Regions from separate parts of the Pseudomonas tructae genome, predicted to be linked through region 1. Evidence: riboswitches for the same ligand, from Rfam matches in the RefSeq annotation. Region 1 holds a riboswitch; the other holds the start of a gene.
The links. A riboswitch is a leader RNA that binds a small molecule or an ion and turns the genes downstream of it on or off. The one in region 1 is predicted to bind cobalamin.
Positions count from the first base shown of each region.

Region 2: linked by a shared signal. The riboswitch ahead of EXN22_RS13660 (CbtB domain-containing protein) and the one ahead of EXN22_RS10195 ((2Fe-2S) ferredoxin domain-containing protein) in region 1 are both predicted to bind cobalamin.

Region 1 covers NZ_CP035952.1:2,206,133-2,213,405, reverse strand. The annotation lists gene EXN22_RS10200 (sigma-54-dependent Fis family transcriptional regulator) at 75-1,886, shown strand; cobalamin riboswitch at 1,892-2,095, shown strand; gene EXN22_RS10195 ((2Fe-2S) ferredoxin domain-containing protein) at 2,201-2,587, shown strand; gene EXN22_RS10190 (ABC transporter substrate-binding protein) at 2,584-3,516, shown strand; gene ctlX (citrulline utilization hydrolase CtlX) at 3,650-4,567, shown strand; gene EXN22_RS10180 (ornithine cyclodeaminase) at 4,588-5,634, shown strand; gene EXN22_RS10175 (ABC transporter substrate-binding protein) at 5,883-6,662, shown strand; gene EXN22_RS10170 (ABC transporter permease) at 6,738-7,273, shown strand, end outside.
Region 2 covers NZ_CP035952.1:2,980,253-2,987,525, forward strand. The annotation lists gene EXN22_RS13630 (curli assembly protein CsgF) at 1-414, shown strand, start outside; gene csgE (curli production assembly/transport protein CsgE) at 1-1, shown strand, start outside; gene EXN22_RS13635 (CsgG/HfaB family protein) at 443-1,285, shown strand; gene EXN22_RS13640 (DUF1272 domain-containing protein) at 1,376-1,621, opposite strand; gene cobM (precorrin-4 C(11)-methyltransferase) at 1,636-2,382, opposite strand; gene EXN22_RS13650 (cobalamin biosynthesis protein) at 2,413-2,811, opposite strand; gene EXN22_RS13655 (CbtA family protein) at 2,816-3,508, opposite strand; gene EXN22_RS13660 (CbtB domain-containing protein) at 3,520-3,705, opposite strand; cobalamin riboswitch at 3,804-4,033, opposite strand; cobalamin riboswitch at 4,093-4,291, shown strand; gene cobW (cobalamin biosynthesis protein CobW) at 4,388-5,455, shown strand; gene cobN (cobaltochelatase subunit CobN) at 5,459-7,273, shown strand, end outside.

The DNA of each region.
Region 1 (7,273 bases):
TTGACAATGAACAGGACTGAACAACACTGGATCACACAAAAACAACAACGCTGCCACCGGCAGAGGACGGGCCCATGGCCGCATCCAGCACCAGCCACGCGCAACTCATCCAGGCTTCCTGGGCGCGCTGTCGCGACTATGGCCTGGAGCACCAGTCGTTGCCGCAATTCGGTGAAGCGTCCAACGCTGACATCCGCGAACTGCTCGAACGCCAGCAGGCCCTGTTGAGCACCACCCGTGACGAGGTGATGCCCCAGTACGCGCACCTGCTTGGCAACTCCAGCTACCTGATCATGCTCAGCGACCACCAGGGTCAGTTGCTCGAGGCCTGGGGTACCCGCCGCTTCATCGAGCCGCGCCAGCGTCACGGTTTCAATGCCGGTGCCTGCTGGCGGGAGCAAGGGGTGGGCACCAACGCCATCGGCACCGCCCTGGCTACCGGCGAAGCCGTGCATGTCAGCCAGGATGAGCACTTTCTCAAGCTCAACCGTTTCATGACCAGCGCCGCCGCACCGTTGTTCGACGCCGAACGCCAACTGATCGGCGTACTTGATGCCTCCAGCGACAGCTACCTGCCTGCGGCGCAAACCCAGGGCCTGGTGCGGATGATGAGCCAGAGCCTGGAGAACCGCCTGATCCTTGCGCGGTTTGCCGCGGATTACCAACAGCTGAGCTTCAATACCGGCGCCAACAACCTCGACAGTCAATGGGCCGGGCTGCTGCTGTTCGATGATCAGGGCCGGGTCCTGGCGGCCAATCGCCGGGCCGACAGTTTGCTTGGGCAAAATCCGTTGCAGTGCACCTTGGAGCAGCTTTTCAGAACGCCATTGGCGCAGCTGTTGGCTCACCGCAACGAGCAGCCGTTTGCCCTGCAAGTGACCGGTCGCAACCGCTTTCACTGCTTGCTGCATGCGCCGACCCAACCCCCAAAGGGCGCAGCGCTCAGCCGTACCCCGCCAGGTTGCGACCCGCGCATCGCCAAGGCCCTGGCCCAGGCTGCAGTAATGCTGGAAAAAGACATCCCGCTGTTGATCGAAGGCGAAACCGGGGCCGGCAAGGAAGTCTTCGTCAATGCCCTGCACCGTGCCAGCAGCCGCGCCAATCAACCGCTGATTGCCGTGAACTGCGCGGCGATCCCTGCGGAGCTTGTGGAGTCCGAGTTGTTCGGCTACGAGAAAGGCGCGTTCACCGGCGCCCATCACAAGGGTAACCTCGGCCTGATCCGCAAGGCCGACCAGGGCATACTGTTCCTCGATGAAATTGGTGACATGCCTCTGCCGACCCAGGCTCGTCTGCTGCGCTTTGTGCAGACCCGCAGTATCCAGCCCCTGGGCAGCGGCGAAGCGACCCAGGTGGATATCCGCGTGATCTCGGCGACCAATCAGCACCTCGCCGACCAGGTGCGCCTGGGTCACTTTCGCCAGGACCTGTATTACCGCATTGCAGGCTTGAGCCTGGTGCTGCCGCCGCTGCGTGAACGCAGCGACCGCCTGGCCCTGATCGAACAGATACACCAGCAGTACCGCGACCCCGGGGTGCCGACACAGATACCCGGCAAGGTGCTGGAACTGCTGCTCCAGCACCCCTGGCCGGGCAACCTGCGCCAACTGGCCAGCGTGCTCCAGGTGGCGTTGGCCCTGGCGGGCAAGCACGCGCTTGCCGTGGAACACCTGCCGGACAGCTTCTTTGCCGAGCTGTCTGCCGCAAGTCCCCAGGCGCCAGTACTGACGCCACGGCCCCAGACCGACGACCTCGGCCAACGCCTGCAGGCCCTCAATGGCAATATCTCGGCCCTGGCCCGGGACCTGGGCATCAGCCGCACCACCTTGTACAAGCGCCTGCACGCCCAGGGCCATGGCTGCGCAGTTGACGAACGCCTGGGCTGATGGTCAGATGCCTGCCAGTTTCAGGTGCCTGCCGCCGCCGTGCGTCAGGTGAAACGGGAAGCCGGTGCGTCGTTATCGACCAGTCCGGCGCTGCCCCCGCAACGGTAAGCGAGTGAAGCATTCAATACACCACTGTGCCCACGGGCATGGGAAGGTGAATGTCTTTACGCCTCGCAAGCCCGGAGACCGGCCTGAAGCCCCACGACTGCACGCAGTCATTCAGGCAAACCTGCGGAGGGCGGGCACGAGCCGGCTCTCTGGCGCGTGTTGGCCGGGGACCCTGCTGTGCGCTTCGCGATTTTTTCGAGAAGTCCATGACAGCAACACCCCCCAAGCGTCGCCGCGGCCGCCTCGCCGAAGAGCAGATCCAGAGCAAACCCGAGTGGTCGCAGATCCCCGAACATAGCCGTCACGTTATGCTTTGCACCGGCCCGCGCTGTGTGCAACGCGGTGCCCTGCCCCTGTGGAAAGTCCTGCGTCGCGAGCTGCTGGTGGCCAACCGTATCGAAACCACTGACGGCGTGCTGCTGACCCGCAGCCATTGCCAATTCCCCTGCAACCTCGGCCCGGTGCTGACGGTGTACCCGGACCGCTGCTGGTACCGGGTGGCCAACGCCGAAGAGGCGCAACGCCTGGTGCGCGTGCACCTGATCGAGGGCCAGCCGGTGCCCGAACTGCTGCTCAATGGCCAGCTGTCATGAGGTGGGTCAGCGCCAGCTTGCTGGTGGTTATGAGCAGCAGCGCGATGGCCCTCGACTTTCAGAATTGCGGGCAGACCTGGCACCTGGCAGCGGAGCGTCCGCAGCGCATCCTGGCCCTCAATCAGCATGCGGCCGACCTGCTGCTGGCCCTTGAAGCCGGCCCAGCACTCGCCGCCGTCAGTTACATCGATGACAACCCGCAAGCGCTGGCCAGCGGTCGCTATCGCGGCGTGCCGCTGCTGTCGCGCCGCTACCCGGCGACCGAGGTGGTCTACGCCCAGGGTTATGACCTGCTGGTCGGCGGTTTTGCCAGTGCCTTTCGCGACAGCGACGGCGTAGCCCCGCGCACGACCCTGAAGGCCAACGGCATCGATACCTATCTGCTGGAGAACGCCTGCACGCCAGCAGCGCAAAACGGTTTTGCCGCCGTTGAGCAAGACCTGCGCACCCTCGGTCGCCTGCTGCAACGCGAGGCCCGGGCCAACCAGCTGATCGACCGCCAGCGCCAGGACCTGGCTGACGCACGCGCCATCGCCGGGCAAGGCGAGCCCCTTTCGGTGTTCTACCTCGACAGTGAGGTCAACGGCCTGCAAAGCGAAGGCAAGCGAGGCTTCATTACCCAACTGATCGAAGCTGCGGGCGGGCGTAACCTGTATGCCGAGATCGAGCAGAACCGGGTCACGGTCGATGCCGAAAGCCTGCTGCGCGCCGACCCCGACGTGATCATTCTTGCCGATGCCGTGTGGTCGCCCGCTGCCAGCAAGCGCGCCTTCCTGGGCAAGCACCCGGCACTCTCGCACCTGCAGGCGGTGCGCGACAATCGCCTGATCGACCTGCCCTTCACCCACCTGCTGCCCGGCGAACACAGTGCCAGTACCGCCTTGGGCCTGGCCCGACAGCTGCACGCCTTCAAGCAAGACCCGCCGTGAGCCATCACAGCAGATTCCGCTGCCAAACCCACTATTTCAGCTTTACCGGCTGAGCGCCCAACGCGCTTCAGCCGGGATTTATCCTTGATCACATCGACAATAAGCACACAGCCCACCCCGGATGCGTGCCTCGATGCAAACAACAAATACAGTCTTGATGATCCGCCCGGCGCGGTTCGCCTTCAACCCGGACACTGCCCTCAACAACCGCTTTCAGCAGGCTTTGCTCGACCCGGAGCAGGCACAGCATAAAGCGCTGCAGGAGTTCGATGGGTATGTCGACACCCTACGCCAGCACGGCGTCGACGTCCTGGTGGTGCAAGACACCCCGGCGCCGCACACGCCCGATTCGATCTTTCCCAACAACTGGTGGAGCAGCCACGCCGACGGCAGCCTGGTGCTCTACCCGATGGAAGGCCAGAACCGTCGCCTGGAGCGCAGCAAGGGTGTACTCAAGGTCCTCGAAGAGCGCTTCGCAGTCCGTCAGACCATCGATCTGAGCCCGCTGGAACAGCAGAGTATGTATCTGGAAGGGACCGGCAGCATGGTCCTGGATCGCGAGCACCGGATCAGCTACGCCTGCCATTCCGGGCGTACCCACACCCAGGCCCTGCGCCTGTTCGCCGAACAGCTCGACTATCGCCTGTGCCTGTTCCACGCCGTCGACCGCCAGCAGGCGCCGATCTATCACAGCAACGTGATGATGAGCGTCGGCCGCGGGCTCTCGTTGGTCTGCCTGCAGGCGCTGCCCGAGGCCCACGAGCGCCGTGCCCTTGAGCACTCACTGCGCGACACCGGCAAGGACATCCTGGCCCTGGACTTCGACCAGCTCGAAGGCTTCGCCGGCAACATGCTCGAAGTCCACGACAAGCAAGGCCAGCCGCTGCTGGTGATGTCGCGCAGTGCCTGGCGCTCGCTCAGCCCCGAACAGCGTCAGCAGGTGGAGCGGCACAGCCATCCGGTGGTGGTGAACATCGACCATATCGAGCGCATCGGCGGTGGCAGCGCACGCTGCATGCTTGCCGAAGTGCACCTGCCCGTCCGTCACTGATTACAACAAAGGAGTTCATCATGACCCGCTATATCGACGTTACCGACCTCAGCCGCCTGGTGCTGCACAAAGGCCTGAGCACCTGCATCAGCGAGATGGCCGAGTACATCCGTGAGGACTACCTGCGCTGGCACGACTTCGAGAAATGCGCCCGCCTGGCCAACCACTCGCCTGATGGCGTGATCGAGTTGATGCCGGTCTCCGACGCCAACCTGTATGCCTTCAAGTACGTGAACGGTCATCCGAAGAATACCCAGCGCAACATGCTGACAGTGATGGCCTTCGGCGCCCTGGGTGACGTCGATACCGGTGCGCCGGTACTGCTCAGCGAGATGACCCTGACCACCGCCATTCGCACCGCCGCCACCTCGGCCCTGGCCGCCCGCTACCTGGCACGCAAGGACAGCCGCAGCATGGCGTTGATCGGCAACGGCTCGCAAAGCGAGTTCCAGGCCCTGGCCTTCCATGCCCTGCTGGGCATCGACGACATCCGCCTGTATGACCTGGACCCTGCGGCCAGCGCCAAGCTGGTGGCCAACCTCAGTGCTTACCCGGCAATCAAGGTGAGCGTCGCAAGCTCCGTCGCCGAAGCGGTGCGCGGTGCCGACATCGTCACCACAGTGACCGCCGACAAGGCTTTCGCCACCATCCTCAGCCCGGAAATGATCGAGCCGGGCATGCACCTCAATGCCGTCGGCGGCGACTGCCCGGGCAAGACCGAGCTGCACCGCGCGATCGTCGAGCGCGCACGGGTGATCGTCGAATACGAACCGCAAAGCCGCATCGAAGGCGAGATCCAGCAGATGCCCGCCGACTCGCCAACCACCGAATTCTGGCAAGTGGTCAACGGCCAGGCGGCCGGTCGCGAAAACGCCGAGCAAGTGACCCTGTTCGATTCGGTGGGCTTCGCCCTTGAAGATTACTCGGCGCTGCGTTATGTGCTCGACGTGGCCAAGGCCCTGGACATCGGCAGCGAGATCGCCCTGGTTCCGGAGCTCAAGAACCCCAAAGACCTGTTCGCGCTGTTGCGTGCACCGGTTGAAACGCTGCAGAAAAAACGCGCCTGAACCCGACCGATTCTGCCGTGCCAGGGCGCGGCAGATCGGAAACTGCTGTAACTGAAGCCTAAACAGGAGGCGCTCCAGCCGATTCGGCTGACATACACGCTTTAACAGCAAAATCCGGCAGCCGTCGCCGGTTCAAACGACACAAAAAAAACGTCGTCATCGCGCATTCTGAGCCCGACCCGAGAGTCACTAAAAGACCAGAAGCGCATCACTGCCCTACATCAACTATAAAACTCAGGGATACTCATATGACTTCGCTGCGAAAGCTCCTCAGCGTGCTTCTCCTGCCACTGTGCGCAAGTGCGGTGCAGGCCAAGGAATGGACCGAGATCCGTTTCGGCGTCTACCCCGAATACCCACCTTTTGAATCCGTTGCCGCCGATGGCAGCCTGCAAGGCTTCGACATCGAGCTGGGCAATGCCATCTGCGCCAAGCTGCAAGTCAAGTGCACCTGGGTGCACAACGAATTCGACGGCATGATCCCGGCCCTGCGGGCGCGCAAGTTCGACGCCATCATGTCGTCGATGGCGGTGACCCCGGCCCGGGAAAAGCAGATCGACTTCAGCGCCAAACTGTTCCTCAGCCCGACCTCGGTGATCGTGCGCAAGAGCGCCGACTTCGGCGACACCCCCGAGTCGCTCAAGGGCAAGCAGATCGGTGTGCTACAGGGTTCGCTGCAAGAAGCCTACGCCCGCGCCAAGCTGACGCCGCTGGGGGCACAGGTCAAGGCCTACCAGGCTCAGGACCAGAACTACGCTGACCTGCTCAACGGCCGCCTCGACGCCACCCTGACCGACAAGCTCGAAGCCCAGCTCAATTTCCTGTCCAAGCCTGAAGGCGCCGACTTCAAGAGCGGCCCGGCGATCAAGGACCCGACCCTGCCCCTGGACATCGCCATGGGCCTGCGCAAGAACGACAGCGAACTCAAGGCCCTGCTCGACAAAGGCATCGCCGCCATCCACGCCGACGGCACCTTCGCCGCCATCCAGAAAAAGTACGTCGGCGACCTGGACATCTACAACGAGTAAGCCGTGCCACCGCGATCCGCTCGCCCTGAGCTGATCGCGGCCGCATTTGCCCTGCGTCCTACCGAGATTTTTCCCGTGAACGACTTCCTTCACTCCCATGGCTGGCAGGCCCTGAGCCTGCAGGGCTTCGGCCCGCTGTTGCTGCAAGGGACCTGGATGACCTTGAAGCTTGCGCTGCTGTCACTGGCCCTGAGCCTGGCCCTGGGCCTGTTCGGCGCCAGCGCCAAGCTGTCGCGGCACAAGCTGCTGCGCATCCCCGCCACCCTCTACACCACGCTGATTCGCAGCGTGCCGGACCTGGTGCTGATCCTGCTGATCTTCTACACCCTGCAACTGTGGCTCAACGACCTGACCGAACTACTCGGCTGGGACTACTTCGAGATCGACCCTTTTACCGCCGGGGTCATCACGCTGGGCTTCATCTATGGCGCCTACTTCACCGAGAACTTTCGCGGGGCAATCCTCAGCGTGCCAGCCGGGCAACTGGAAGCCGCCACGGCCTACGGCTTGAGCAAGGTGCAACGCTTTCGCCTGGTGCTGTTCCCGCAACTGATGCGCTTCGCCCTGCCGGGCCTGGGCAACAACTGGCTGGTGCTGCTCAAGTCCACCGC
Region 2 (7,273 bases), 770 kb from region 1:
AACAATAACAAAACCCGCCGCCTGGCCTTCGCGCTGCTGGCCGCCCTGGGCAGCCAGGCCGGCGCCACGGAGCTGGTCTACACCCCGGTCAACCCGGCGTTCGGCGGCAACCCGTTGAACGGCACCTGGTTGCTCAACAACGCCCAGGCGCAGAACGATCACGACGACCCGGCGATCAAGGACCGCGCTTCGGCCTTCGCCAGCACCTCGGCGCTGGAGCGCTTCACCAGCCAGCTGGAATCGCGCCTGCTGTCGCAACTGCTGACCAACATCAACAACGGCAATACCGGCAGCCTGCAGACCGACGCCTTCATCATCAATGTCATCGACGACTCGGGGGCCTTGAGTATTCAGGTCACCGACCGGGTCACCGGTGAGATTTCGGAAATCCAGGTCAACGGCCTGGCCCCTTGACGGGGCGGGACAACGGGGAGAAACAGCCATGAAACGATTTCTGAGCACACTGCTGATCCTGGCCGCCTTGCAAGGCTGCAGCCTGCGCGAGCCGATGTCGGCCGAACAGGACAGCGAAAGCCCGACCCTGACGCCACGCGCCTCGACCTACTACGACCTGCTCAACATGCCGCGGCCCAAGGGCCGGCTGATGGCGGTGGTGTACGGCTTTCGCGACCAGACCGGGCAATACAAACCGACCCCGGCCAGCTCGTTTTCCACCAGCGTCACCCAGGGTGCGGCAAGCATGCTGATGGATGCCCTGCAGGCCAGCGGCTGGTTCGTGGTACTCGAACGCGAGGGGCTGCAGAACCTGCTGACCGAACGCAAGATCATCCGCGCCTCGCAGAAAAAGCCCGACACCCCGGTGAACATCCTTGGTGAACTGCCACCGCTGCAGGCGGCCAACCTGATGCTGGAAGGCGGCATCATTGCCTACGACACCAACGTGCGCAGTGGCGGCGAGGGCGCGCGTTACCTGGGCATCGACCTGTCGCGCGAGTACCGGGTCGACCAGGTCTCGGTCAACCTGCGGGCGGTGGACGTGCGCAGCGGCCAGGTCCTGGCCAACGTCATGACCAGCAAGACCATCTACTCGGTCGGGCGCAGCGCCGGGGTGTTCAAGTTCATCGAATTCAAGAAACTGCTGGAAGCCGAGGTCGGCTACACCACCAACGAGCCGGCGCAGCTGTGCGTACTGTCGGCGATCGAGGCAGCGGTGGGGCACCTGCTGGCCCAGGGCATCGAGCGGCGCTTGTGGCAGGTGGCGGGGGATGACAGTGGCGACAAGGCGACCCTGGACAAATACCTGAGCCAGTACCAGACCCCGTGAGCAGAGCGGACTTGTTGTGGGAGCGGGCTTGCCCCGCGAAGCGATATAGCTGACAGAAAGCTATCGCGGGGCAACCCCGCTCCCACTAGCTCAGTGGCTTGTGCAGCCGTGTTCCTTGACGATCCGCTGGGTCGAGGCCGGGTTGTTGACCAGCTTGGCCGCCGAGCGCGCCGGTCGCTTGACCAGCTCTCCGCCGCAATTGGGGCACTGGCCCTTGAGCTGACGCTCATCGCAATCCTTGCAAAACGTGCATTCGAACGAGCAGATCAGGGCATCCTGGCTGTCGCCGGGCAGGTCAGTGCCGCAGCATTCACAGTTGGGGCGCAGTTCGAGCATGATCAGATCCTTTGTCAGGGGCGATAGAGATGGGCATGGCTGGCGCGATACAGCGCCGACTCGGAAAAACTGTCGCTGGCCAGTACCCGGCCGACCAGGATCAGTGCAGTACGGCGAAAACCCTTGGCCTGTACCTGCCGGACAATACCATCAAGCGTATCCAGCACCCAGTCCTGATCCGGCCAGGTAGCGCGATGAACCACCGCAATCGGGCAATCACCGCCGTAGTGCGGGCGCAGTTCCTCGACAATCTTCTCCAGGTGCTTGACCCCCAGGTGAATCGCCAGGGTGCTGCGGTGACGGGCCAGGTCGGCCAGTTGCTCACCTGCGGGCATCGGTGACTTGTCGCCATAGCGGGTGAGGATCACGGTCTGGGCGATGTCGGGCAGGGTCAGTTCGCAGCCGAGCAGGGCGGCGCTGGCGGCCACGGCGGTAACGCCTGGGATGATTTCATAGGGAATACCCAGTTCGCGCAGGTAGCGGATCTGTTCACCGATGGCGCCGTACAGGCTCGGGTCACCGCTGTGTACCCGGGCCACATCCAGGCCCTGGTCGTGCGCCTGTTTGATCGCCTCGATAATCTGCGCCAGGTGCAGTTCGGCACTGTTGATGAGCGTCTGCGCGCTGTGCCCTTCGAGCACGGCGGCCGGCACCAGGGAGCCGGCATAGATGATCACCGGGCAACGATGGATCAGACGCTGGCCCTTGACGGTGATCAACTCGGGATCGCCGGGGCCGGCGCCGATGAAATAGACGGTCATGGGGTGTCCTTGGCTGGAAAGCGCTGATTATCAGCGAAAATCACTGCTGCAGGCCAATGCCAGGCTGGCGTCGGCCTGCAAGGTCCGCGGTACCAGCAGGCGTGGCTGGCCAGCAAACTGCGCGGCCAGGGCCAGGGCGGCGCTTTCGGCCACGCCATAACAGCCGCTGTGCTGGTAGGCCACAGCAGAACGATGGCTCAGGTGGTGTTCGAATGCGGCTAATTGCGCCGCGCTGTAGAACAGCAGCGGCACGCCCAGGCGCCGGGCCAGCGCGTGCAGGCCGGGTTCGTCGTGCTTGAGGTCAATGCTGGCAAGGCCCATGACCGCGCCGGGCGGCAGGTCATGGGCGAGCAGGGTGCGGGTGAGCAACTCACCCAGGGCGTCGGCCGGGCAGCCGCGACGGCAACCCAGGCCGAGGTACAACTGCATCCCGTCAGGCCTGGCTGGAGCGGCGATACAGCCAGGCGCTGATCAGGCCCAGGGCCAGCCAGAACGCGGCGTTGGTCAGCAGGGATGCGACCTTGAACTCGGCTTCCAGGGCTTCTGGGGCGAGCATCTGGTGCACCTCAGGTTGCGGCGCGCCGATCACATGGGGCACCACCAGCAGCACCACGCCCAGAGCTTTCAGCAGCCAGTTGTGAGCGAACACAATCAACCCGAGCCCGACCGCAGTGGCGGCAGCGGTACCGACCCACCAGGCCTGACGCTGGGCCAGGTCGGCGGCAGCGGTGCCCGGCAGTTCCGGTGGCAGGCCCAGGGTCGGTGCCAGGCAGAACACGGCAAAGCCGCCCAGGCCCCAGAGCGCACCGCTGATCACCGTCTTCGGTGCGCGCAAGCTGTAGAGCGCGGCAAGGATCAGGGCGAAACCGACCGCCACCACCAGGTTACCGCCGGTGGTCGACAGCACCCGCTGCCAGCCGTCTTCCGGCGACCAGGCTTCGCTGTCGTGATGATGCTCGGCGGTGCCGGCGGCATGTTCATGGGCCGTCTCGACCGCTGGCGCGGCGCTTTCATAGGTTTCCGCCTGAAGAATCAGCGGCGCGACCCAGAAGCTTTGCAGCAGGGTCAGCAGCAGGGCGGCCAGCAGGCCGGTAAAGCCTGCGGTACTGGCAATACGCTTGATCATCGGGGCAGCACTCAGTGGCAAGGGAAGGCGGCGCTGTGGCGGGTATCGTGGGCAGCGTTGTGCACCGCTTCGATGTGCGAGAAACCGGCGAAGTACACCAGGCACAGGCCCAGCAGCGAAGCGCCGACAGCAACCAGCAGGCGTTGGCTGAGGCTTGAAGGGGTAACGGCTGAATGACTGGCGGTACTGGTACGCATGGCGCTTTCCTCTTGGTGTTGTCGGCAACAGGCAAGCGCAGCGAGCCCCTGCACGCGATTCGCCCAGGGGTTGCAACAGCGCCCGCCCACCGCGGGTTTGTTCGGTCTAGCGTTGGGCCGGTCTCCGGGCTGGTGAGGGTGGGGCAGGTGGCCACACCACAGGCGTCACCTTCCCATGCCAGACAGCGGGCACAGTGGTACTGACGCTTTTCTCACTTACCGTTGCGGGGGCAGCACCGGACTTGTCGTACACCTCAATAAAGAAGCGTATGACGCACCGGTTTCCCAGTTTCACCCTTACAGGGCACCCAAACGAATGGCCTTAGCAAATCACGGGCGCAGGCAGGCGTCAATCGTGACAGCAGTTGACCGCTCACCGGGCACTGCGTAGCCTAGCCGCTTCGAGGTTCTTCGGCGTTGGCCGAAGCTAAGACGGGAACGCGGTTCAAGCCGCGGCTGCCCCCGCAACTGTAAGCATTCAAGCGTTCGACACAGCCACTGCAAGCCTTGCGGGAAGGCGTCGTGCGACTGGCCCCGGGGCCGGTGCAATGCAAGCCAGGAGACCTGCCTCGAACAGTTTCCGACATTCAACCGGGCGGGGTGATCCGGTGGCGAACAGGCCAGGTGCGTGACACCTTTGGCGATCGTCCCGCATGCCCGCCATCCTGCCAAGGGCATCGACATGAAAACACTGGCCAAACTCCCCGTCACCATCGTTACCGGCTTTCTCGGCTCGGGCAAGACCACGCTGCTGCGGCATATGCTCGACAACGCCCAGGGGCGGCGCATCGCGGTGATCGTCAACGAGTTCGGCGAGCTGGGCATCGACGGCGAAATCCTTAAACAGTGCAGCATCGGTTGCACCGAAGAAGAGGCCAGCGGCCGCGTCTATGAGCTGGCCAACGGCTGCCTGTGCTGCACCGTGCAGGAAGAATTTTTCACGGTGATGCGCGAGCTGGTGGCCCGTCGCGGCGACCTGGACCACATCCTCATCGAAACCAGCGGCCTGGCCCTGCCCAAGCCACTGGTGCAAGCCTTCCAGTGGCCAGAGATTCGCAACGCCTGCACGGTTGATGCGGTGATTACCGTGGTCGACAGCCCGGCCGTTGCTGCGGGCACCTTTGCCGCCTACCCGGATCAGGTCGACGCCCAGCGCAAACTCGACCCTAACCTGGACCACGAATCGCCGCTGCACGAGCTGTTCGCCGATCAACTGGCCAGCGCCGACCTGGTGGTCCTGAACAAGGCCGACCTGATCGCTGCCGATGACCTGGCCAAGGTTCGCGCCGAGGTCGAAGAAGAGCTGCCGCCAGCGGTCAAGGTGATCGAAGCCAGCAGCGGCCGTCTGCCGCTGGACGTGCTGTTGGGCCTGGGCGCCGAGTCCGAGGCGCACATCGATGGGCGCCGTACTCACCACGACTCGCACCATGACGGTGACGATCACGACGACCATGACCACGATGCCTTCGATTCGATCTCCATCGAATTGCCGCAAGCCGATGAAAGCCTGTTGCTCGACGCCCTGACCCAACTGGTGGTGCAGCACGGCATCCTGCGGGTCAAAGGCTTCGCAGCGATTCCGGGCAAGCCGATGCGCTTGCTGATCCAGGGCGTGGGCACCCGTTTCGACAAGCATTTCGACCGCGCCTGGCGCAGCGAAGAACCGCGTACCACGCGCCTGGTGCTGATCGGCCAGGAGCTGGATGCGCTGCAACTGGAAGCGAGCCTGCGCGCTGCCCTGGGCGCTTGAGTCATGCACCTGCTGCGGACCCAGCCCGGTGGCTTTGTACCGGACGACAGCATTGCCGACCTCGGCCAGACCCCGGCCGAGCTGGTAATCCTCTGCAGCGGTGATTCGCACCTGGCACTGCTGGCCGAAACCGCCCAGCAGTTGCCCGAGGATTTCCCCAGCCTGCGTCTGGCCAACCCGATGCAGGTACAGAATCACGCCTCGGTCGACCTTTACGTCGACGAGGTCTTGCGTCATGCCAAGGTCATCCTGGTGTCGTTGCACGGTGGCGTCGGCTACTGGCGCTACGGTGTGGAGCAGTTGCTGGAACTGGCAGCCCGTGGTGTACAGCTGATCCTGGTGCCGGGCGACGACCGCCCGGACCCGGAACTGAGCAGCCTGAGCACGGTGCCGGCCGATCAGGCCGAGCGGCTCTGGCACTTTCTGCGCCAGGGCGGCAAGGCCAATGCCCTGAACCTGTTCAACTGCCTGGCCAGTCAGTACCTGGCGTGCGACTACCCCTGGAGCGAGCCGCAACAGTTGCCGCGTACGGCGGTGTATCACCCGCGCAAGGCTGCTGCAGTGCTGGAGGATTGGTTCGGGCAGTGGCAGGTGGAGCAACCGGTGGTGCCGATCCTGTTCTACCGCTCGCACTTGCAGGCGGCCAACACCGCCTTTATCGATACCTTCTGCGAGCGTTTGCAACTGGCCGGGCTCAATCCCTTGCCGATCGCCGTGGCCAGCCTCAAGGAAGCCGGTTGCCTGCAACAGGTGGAAGACTGGCTGGACCAGGTCGATGCCGCGCTGATCATCAACACCACAGGCTTTGCCCAGTCCAGCCCCGAGCAGCCGCACCTGCGCCCGTTCCGTCGCGATATCCCGGTGCTGCAGGCGATCTGCGCCCAGGACAACGAACCGGCCTGGCAGGCCAGCGAGCAGGGCCTGGGCGCCCGCGACCTGGCCATGCACATTGCCTTGCCGGAGCTGGACGGGCGCATCATTACCCGGCCGGTCAGTTTCAAGGACCTGGCCTGGCGCAGCGAGCGCAGCCAGTCCGACGTGGTCTGCTACCGGGCACAACCCGAGCGCATGGACTTTGTCGCTGAACTGGCGCGGCGCTGGTGCGAGCTGGCGCGCCTGCCCAATGGGCACAAGCGCGTGGCGCTGATCCTGGCCAACTACCCGACCCGCGATGGCCGCATTGGCAACGGTGTCGGTCTCGATACCCCGGCTGCCGCGCTGACTATCCTGCGTGCCTTGCAGGCACAAGGTTATCCGCTGGCGCCTTTGCCCGAGAGCGGTACGGCGCTGATCCAGGCCTTGCTCGGCGGGGTCAGCAACGACCTCGACAGCCTCGACCTGCGCCCGTGCATGCAGAGCATGGCCCTGGACGATTACCTGGCTGCTTTTGCCGCCTTGCCCGAAGCCAACCAGGTTGCCGTGCGCGAACGTTGGGGCGAGCCGAGCCAGGACCCGATGTTTCGCAGCGGGCGCATGATGATCGCCGGCCTGCGCTATGGCCTGACCTTTGTCGGCATCCAGCCGGCGCGGGGCTACCAGCTGGACCAGAGCGCGGTCTACCACGACCCTGACCTGGTGCCACCGCACGGTTACCTGGCGTTCTACTTCTGGCTGCGCCATGGCTTTGCCGCCGATGCGCTGATCCACGTTGGCAAGCATGGCAACCTGGAATGGCTGCCGGGCAAGGGTGTTGGCCTGTCCGCGAGCTGTTGGCCGGATGCCTTGCTCGGCCCGCTGCCGAACATCTACCCGTTTATCGTCAATGACCCGGGCGAGGGCGCCCAGGCCAAGCGCCGCACCCAGGCGGTGATCATCGAC